Regions from separate parts of the Faecalibacterium sp. OF04-11AC genome, predicted to be linked through region 1. Evidence: a T-box and tRNA genes for the amino acid it is inferred to sense, from the RefSeq annotation. Region 1 holds a T-box; the other holds one or more tRNA genes.
The links. A T-box is a leader RNA that pairs with one kind of tRNA and senses whether it is charged. The one in region 1 lies ahead of metG (methionine--tRNA ligase), so its partner is inferred to be a tRNA-Met.
Positions count from the first base shown of each region.

Region 2: it encodes a tRNA-Met, which carries the amino acid that the T-box ahead of metG (methionine--tRNA ligase) is inferred to sense. The anticodon was not compared.

Region 1 is NZ_QTVP01000010.1:16,189-19,586, reverse strand. It holds gene metG (methionine--tRNA ligase) at 1-1,497, opposite strand, end outside; T-box leader at 1,560-1,818, opposite strand; gene DXA70_RS13760 (hypothetical protein) at 2,092-2,253, shown strand; gene DXA70_RS06845 (sugar transferase) at 2,253-3,398, shown strand, end outside.
Region 2 is NZ_QTVP01000041.1:10,922-14,319, forward strand. It holds gene serS (serine--tRNA ligase) at 86-1,414, shown strand; tRNA gene DXA70_RS12700 (tRNA-Met) at 1,592-1,668, shown strand; tRNA gene DXA70_RS12705 (tRNA-Glu) at 1,760-1,831, shown strand; gene DXA70_RS12710 (hydrolase) at 2,003-2,668, opposite strand; gene DXA70_RS15595 (HAD hydrolase-like protein) at 2,826-3,032, opposite strand; gene DXA70_RS12715 (HAD hydrolase-like protein) at 3,032-3,398, opposite strand, start outside.

The DNA of each region.
Region 1 (3,398 bases):
CTTGTGGACGGTGTAGGTCTCCTGCGCGCCGTAAACGGTCTTGCTCAGGTCGAGGGCGGAAGCATCCAGGCCCAGCTGCTCCATCATCTTGGGAGCGGTGGAGGGCAGGTAAGCGTTCAGCAGGACGGCAGCCACGCGCAGGGCCTCGCACAGGTGGTAGAGCACGCTCTCCAGACGGGCTTTGTTGGCCTCGTCCTTGGCCAGAGCCCAGGGAGCGGTCTCGTCGATGTACTTGTTGGCGCGCTGAATGACCGCGAAGATCTCCATCAGGGCCTGGGGAATGGTCAGGTTGTCCATGTCGGCAGAAACCTTGGAGGCCAGCTCGTTGACCATGGTTTCCAGCTCGGTGTCAATGGCTTCGGTGCCGGCCACATGGTGGACGGTGCCGCCGAAGTACTTCTCGCACATGGCCACGGTACGGCTGAGCAGGTTGCCCAGGTCGTTGGCCAGGTCGCTGTTGATGCGGTTGATGAGGGCCTCGTTGGTGAACATGCCGTCGTTGCCGAACGGGATCTCACGCAGCAGGAAATAGCGGATGGCATCCACGCCGTAGCGGTCGCACAGGACCACGGGGTCCACGACATTGCCCACGGACTTGGACATCTTGCCGCCGTTCATCAGCAGCCAGCCATGGCCAAACACGCGCTTGGGCAGCGGCAGGTCCAGAGCCATCAGCATGGCCGGCCACAGGATGGTGTGGAAGCGGAGGATCTCCTTGCCCACCATATGCAGGTCTGCCGGCCAGAACTTGTCGTAGTCGTGGTACTTCTCGTTGCCGTAGCCCAGGGCGGAGATATAGTTGCTCAGGGCGTCCACCCAGACATACATGGTGTGCTTGGGGTCGAACGGGACGGGAATGCCCCACTTGACAGAGGTACGGGAAACGCAGGTGTCCTGCAGGCCCTGCTTGATGAACGCGATCATCTCGTTCTTGCGGCTCTCGGGCTGGATGAACTGGGGGTTCTCCTCGTAGAGCTTGAGCAGGCGGTCGGCGTACTTGCCGGTCTTGAAGAAGTAAGCTTCCTCGTGGGCGTCGTAGACCTCACGGCCGCACTCGGGGCACTTGCCGTCCACCAGCTGGCTGTCGGTCCAGAAGCTCTCGCAGGGCTTGCAGTAGTGGCCGGTGTACTCGCCCTTGTAGATATCGCCCTGCTCGTACAGCTTGGTGAAGATCTTCTGGCAGGACTCCATGTGGTAATCGTCGGTGGTGCGGATGAAGCGGTCGTAGCTGACATCCATCAGCTTCCACAGGTCCTTGACGGTGGCAACGATCTTATCGACGTACTCCTTGGGAGTGACGCCTGCATCGGCTGCCTTGTCCTGGATCTTCTGGCCGTGCTCGTCGGTTCCGGTCAGGAACATGACGTCATAGCCCTGCATCCGCTTGAAGCGGGCCAGCGCGTCGCAGGCCACGGTGGTGTAGCTGTGGCCGATGTGCAGCTTATCGCTGGGGTAGTAAATGGGAGTGGTAATGTAGAATGTTTTGTGCTCACTCATGGGTCTGTTTCTTCCTTTCTGTTGCGGCAACAAAAAGCTCCCGTCCCTTGCCGGAAACTCCGGCCAAGGACGAGAGCATTGCTTTCGTGGTACCACCTTGGTTCGCCCGGCCTTTGCAGGCAGAGCCTTGCGCGCTGGTATATAAATAATGTACCAGCGCGGCGCGGTAACGGGCGCACCCGTCGCAGGCTGGGGGAGAAAACTCCCTTTCGCCCGCGCGGCTCAGAGACCATCTTCCACTCCGCGCGGCCTGCCCGCTTCCATCCTCCGGGCTTTCTGTCAGGTGCGGACGGGGTGTACTCTTCTCGTCAAAGCCGATTTGCAGTCTGGGTGCAAAGGGGCAGAACTTCCCCTTTGCATCTTCTACTTATAATACGCAAAAACAGTGAGTTTGTCAACTGAAAAGCCTGAAAGAAAAATTTTGGGATTGAAACATTCTCGATAATGTGATAAAATCAACCATTGACGGACGATAGAGCCCGGCAGAGGCCTGCAAAGTGCCTCTTTGGCCCTGACGGACAGGGCTTTTTGCGGAAACAGGAATCGTCCCCTTGGGGGGAAAATGATCGTGAACGAGGAAGGAATGGAAAAATCGTGATTTCCAAGCGAGAAAAATTGCAGTATGTCTGCACTTTTGTAACAGACATCCTCTCGCTGGCCCTCAGCATGGCGCTGGGCTGGCTGATGGTGGATGGTCTGCTGGGCAAGGTGGAAACTACACCGCGCCCGACCTCATCCAGGCGTTCTGCCTGCTGATGCTGGCCTATCTGCTGACGTTTCTGACCTTTGACCAGAGCGAGAACATTACCACCCGTCCATGGAAACGGGAGTTGAAGATCTCGGTCGAATTTAACCTGATTCTGACCCTCATCAACTCGGCGGGCCTGCTGTTGACCAAGGCCCCGCTGCTGAGCTCCCGGTATTTTCTGGTGGCAGTGCCGGTCATCAACGTGGTGCTGATGACGGTGTTCCACAGTGTGCTCAAAAAGCTGCTGACCACCACCCGGAAGAAAAACAGCATGGAAAGCCTGGTGGGCGTTGTGACCACCGGCGAACATGCCGGGGAAATGGTGCGGGAGCTGCAGCGGGACTGGTCCAAGCGGCTGACGGGCATTGCCCTGCTGGAGATCCCGGAAGAGCAGATCGGCGGCCAGATCGAGGGCGTGGACATCAAGGCCAACTACGATACCTTTATGGACTGGCTGCGGCAGGCCGCGCTGGATGAAGTGTATGTGGACATCCCCATGGACAGCGGTGATTCCTTTGTGCCTTATCTGAAAGAGATGGAGAGCATGGGATTGACCGTCCATTTCCGTCTGCCCCTGCTGGACCGCATCGAGGATGTCTGCTGCGATGAGACCAGCACCGCCCGCCTGAGCCGCAGCCTGAGCCGCTGCGCCGGCGGCAATGTGGTCACCATGGGCACCGTGGAGCTCAAACTCCGCGACCAGGCCCTTAAGCGGATGCTGGACATTGTGGGCAGTCTGGTGGGCTGCATCCTCAGCATCCCCATCATTGCCATCGTGGCCATCCCCCTCAAGCTGGAAAGCCCCGGCCCGCTGGTCTTCAAACAGCGCCGTGTGGGCCGCAACGGCCGTGTGTTCTATATCCACAAGCTCCGCAGTATGTATGTGGACGCGGAGGAGCGGAAGAAAGAGCTGATGGCCCGGAACGAAATGAACGGCCTCATGTTCAAGATGCAGGACGATCCCCGCATCACCAAGGTGGGCAAGTTCATCCGCAAGACCAGTATCGACGAGCTGCCCCAGTTCTTCGATGTCCTCCGGGGCGATATGAGCCTGGTGGGCACCCGGCCTCCCACGCTGGACGAGTACAAGCAGTACGAGAGCCACCATAAGCGCCGCCTGTCCATGAAGCCCGGCATCACGGGCCTGTGGCAG
Region 2 (3,398 bases), on a different contig from region 1:
CTAAGGCGGGCCCCCGCCTTTGAACGGCACCGGAGAGGGCAGAACCTCTCCGGTGCGAACCGAAATAGAGTAAGGAGAGTAAATCATGCTTGATATCAAATTTGTCCGTGACAACCCGGACGCGGTCAAGGAAAACATCAAGAAGAAATTCCAGGACGCAAAGCTGCCGCTCGTGGATGAAGTCATCGAGAAAGATGCCAAGTACCGCGAGTGCCTGAAAGAGGTCGAGTCTCTCAAGGCCGCCCGCAACAAGCTCAGCAAGGCCAACGGCCCGCTGTTTGGCCAGCTGAAGAAGTGCACCGACGAGGCCAAGAAAGCCGAGCTGCAGGCCCAGATCGACGCCAACAACGCCGCCGTCAAGGCTGATGCCGACAAGATGGCCGAGCTGGAGGCTGAGGAGGGCAAGCTTGCCGCCCGCATCCAGGAGATCATGTACACCATCCCCCAGATGATCGACCCCAGCGTGCCCATCGGTCCCGATGACAGCTATAACGTCGAGGCACAGCGCTTCGGCGAGCCTGTCGTGCCCGATTTCCCCATCCCGTACCACACCGAGATCATGGAGAGCTTTGACGGCATTGATATGGATGCTGCAGGCCGCGTGGCTGGCAATGGCTTCTATTATCTGCTGGGCAACATCGCCCGCCTGCACGAAGCTGTGCTGGCTTACGCCCGCGATTTTATGATCAACAAAGGCTTCACCTACGTCATCCCCCCGTTCATGATGCACGGCAACGTGGTGCAGGGCGTGATGTCGTTCCCCGAGATGGACGCCATGATGTACAAGATCGAGGGTGAGGATCTGTACCTGATCGGTACCAGCGAGCACACCATGATCGGCCGTTTCATCGACCAGACCCTCGACGAGAGCAAGATGCCTCTGACCCTGACTTCCTACAGCCCCTGCTTCCGCAAGGAAAAGGGTGCCCACGGCATTGAGGAGCGCGGCATCTACCGCATCCACCAGTTCGAGAAGCAGGAGATGATCGTCGTCTGCCGCCCCGAGGAGAGCGCCGACTGGTACGAGAAGCTGTGGCAGATGTCTGTGGAGCTGTTCCGCAGCATGGAGATCCCGGTGCGTCAGCTCAACTGCTGCTCCGGCGACCTGGCTGACCTGAAAGTCAAGAGCTGCGACATCGAGGCATGGAGCCCCCGCCAGCAGAAGTATTTTGAGGTCTGCTCCTGCTCCAACCTGGGTGATGCACAGGCACGCCGCCTGCACATCCGCATCAAGGGCGAGGACGGCAAGAGCTATCTGGCCCACACCCTGAACAACACCTGCGTGGCACCTCCGCGTATGCTGATCGCATTCCTGGAGAACCACCTGCAGGCCGACGGCAGCGTTACCATCCCCAAGGTCCTGCAGCCCTACATGGGCGGCCTGGAGGTCATGGTGCCGACCAATAAGAAATAATTTTCCACAGAGTTTTCTCTGATGGTTGAAAACACCCCCGCCTGTGTGCAGCGATGCATCGGCGGGGGTGTTTTCGTGTGGAACGAAAAAAGTGAATTTTTTTGAAAAAAGATGTTGACAAAATGGGTCTGGTTGGATATAATAATAAAGCACTGTTCAAGTGCACGAAATAAATATGGCGGTATAGCTCAGTTGGCTAGAGCATTCGGTTCATACCCGAAGTGTCACCGGTTCAAATCCAGTTACCGCTACCATGTTACAGAGTTTCGCTAAGATAAGGGGGACGGTTGTCCGCAGTAGTGGATGACGAAAGTCGGAGGTTTTAGCGAAGCTCTGTATTTCTAAGGCCCGTTGGTCAAGCGGTTAAGACACGGCCCTTTCACGGCTGTAACATGGGTTCGATTCCCGTACGGGTCATAAAAAAACTCCCAATCTCAGGATTGGGAGTTTTTTTTATGCAACCCGTCCGAGGAATCGAACAGCACGGGCCGCCCGCAGGCGGCAACAGACAGCCCGGTGGGCTGTCTGTTCGTGCGCGGGTCCAAGAGAATTAGGAACGTCTCCAGAGCGAGACGACTGTTGATGATATCATTCCCGGTATTTTTCCATCATCTCTTTGAACAGCACCGCCGGAGAGGGCGGCGTGTAGGTGATGGCGTTGGCACCTGCGGCAATGGTCTCGGCAATGCTTTCTCCGGTCTTGCCGCCGCTGGCAATGATGGGAATGTCCGGAAACTGCTCCCGGATCCGCCGCACGACCTGAGGCGTCTCGGTGCTGCAGGCGACATTCAGGATCGAAGCGCCTGCATCCAGCCGCGCCTGGATGTTGGTATCGGCCTTTGTCATGGTGATGATGACTGGGATATCCACCACCCGGGAAACGGCCAGCAGATTCAGGTCCGAGATGGGGGAGTTGAGCACAACGCCCATGGCGCCCTGCCCCTCCACATCCTGGGCCAGCTGCAGGGTGCGCATCCCCTTGGTGGTGCCGCCTCCGACGCCGCAGAAGACCGGGATGTAAGAAGCCTGAATGATGGCATGGCTGATGGCCTGCTGAGGCGTGAATGGATAAACGGCAAATACGGCGTCTGCGTCACAATTGCGGATGATCGCAAGATCGGTGGTGAAAACAAAGCTTTTGAGCCGCCGCCCGTTGACCACGATGCCGCTGGCGGAATAAACTTCCTGCGGCATCCGGAGAATGTGCCGTAGGCGGCTTTCTACATTGGGAGAGGTCTTCTTTTCGGTTCCCATGGATGTGCCCTCCTGTGTCATTTTCTGGAATGGAATGAAATACAGTATAGGGAAGATCCTCCGCAAAATCAAGAAACAGGCCGTGAACAAACTGCAACAAAAAATCCCGTCGTGTCCGTTGTCCGGATGCGGCGGGATGCTTTGTTTTCTGCAGGATTCAGCGGTTGGCCTTGTGGAGATAGTCCAGAATATCCTCCGGTTTTGCAGCCAGCGCGTCGGCTCCTGCGGCGGTGAGCTCTGCTTCGCCCCGGAAACCCCAGAGCACGCCCATGGCGGGCAGGTGGGCGTTGTGGCCGGTGAGGATGTCCACATCGCTGTCTCCAATGAAAAGTGTCGTCTTGGGGTCTGCCCCGATGTCCTGCATCAGGCATAGACGCCAGCCGGGTCGGGTTTGGTGGGCACGCCTTTGCGGCTGCCCCGGATGACCGTGAACTTGCCCTTGCCAAAGTAGTGCTCCACGATCTTTCCACAAAACTCGTCGGCCTTGTTGGAAAAGACGGCCGTCTGGATGCCCTCGGCCTGCAAAGCGTCCAACAGCTCTGCCATGCCGGGATACGGGGCGGTCTTGTCCTCTTTGTGGGCATCATACCGGGCGCTGAACGCTGCCAGCGTGGCCGCCAGCTGCTCCGGCGTGCGGGCGCTCTCCGGGGAGAAAAGTTCTACCAGTTTGGGGATGCCATTGCCCACAAAGTGCTTGTAAGTTTCTACGGAAAAGGTCGGCCAGCCGTTC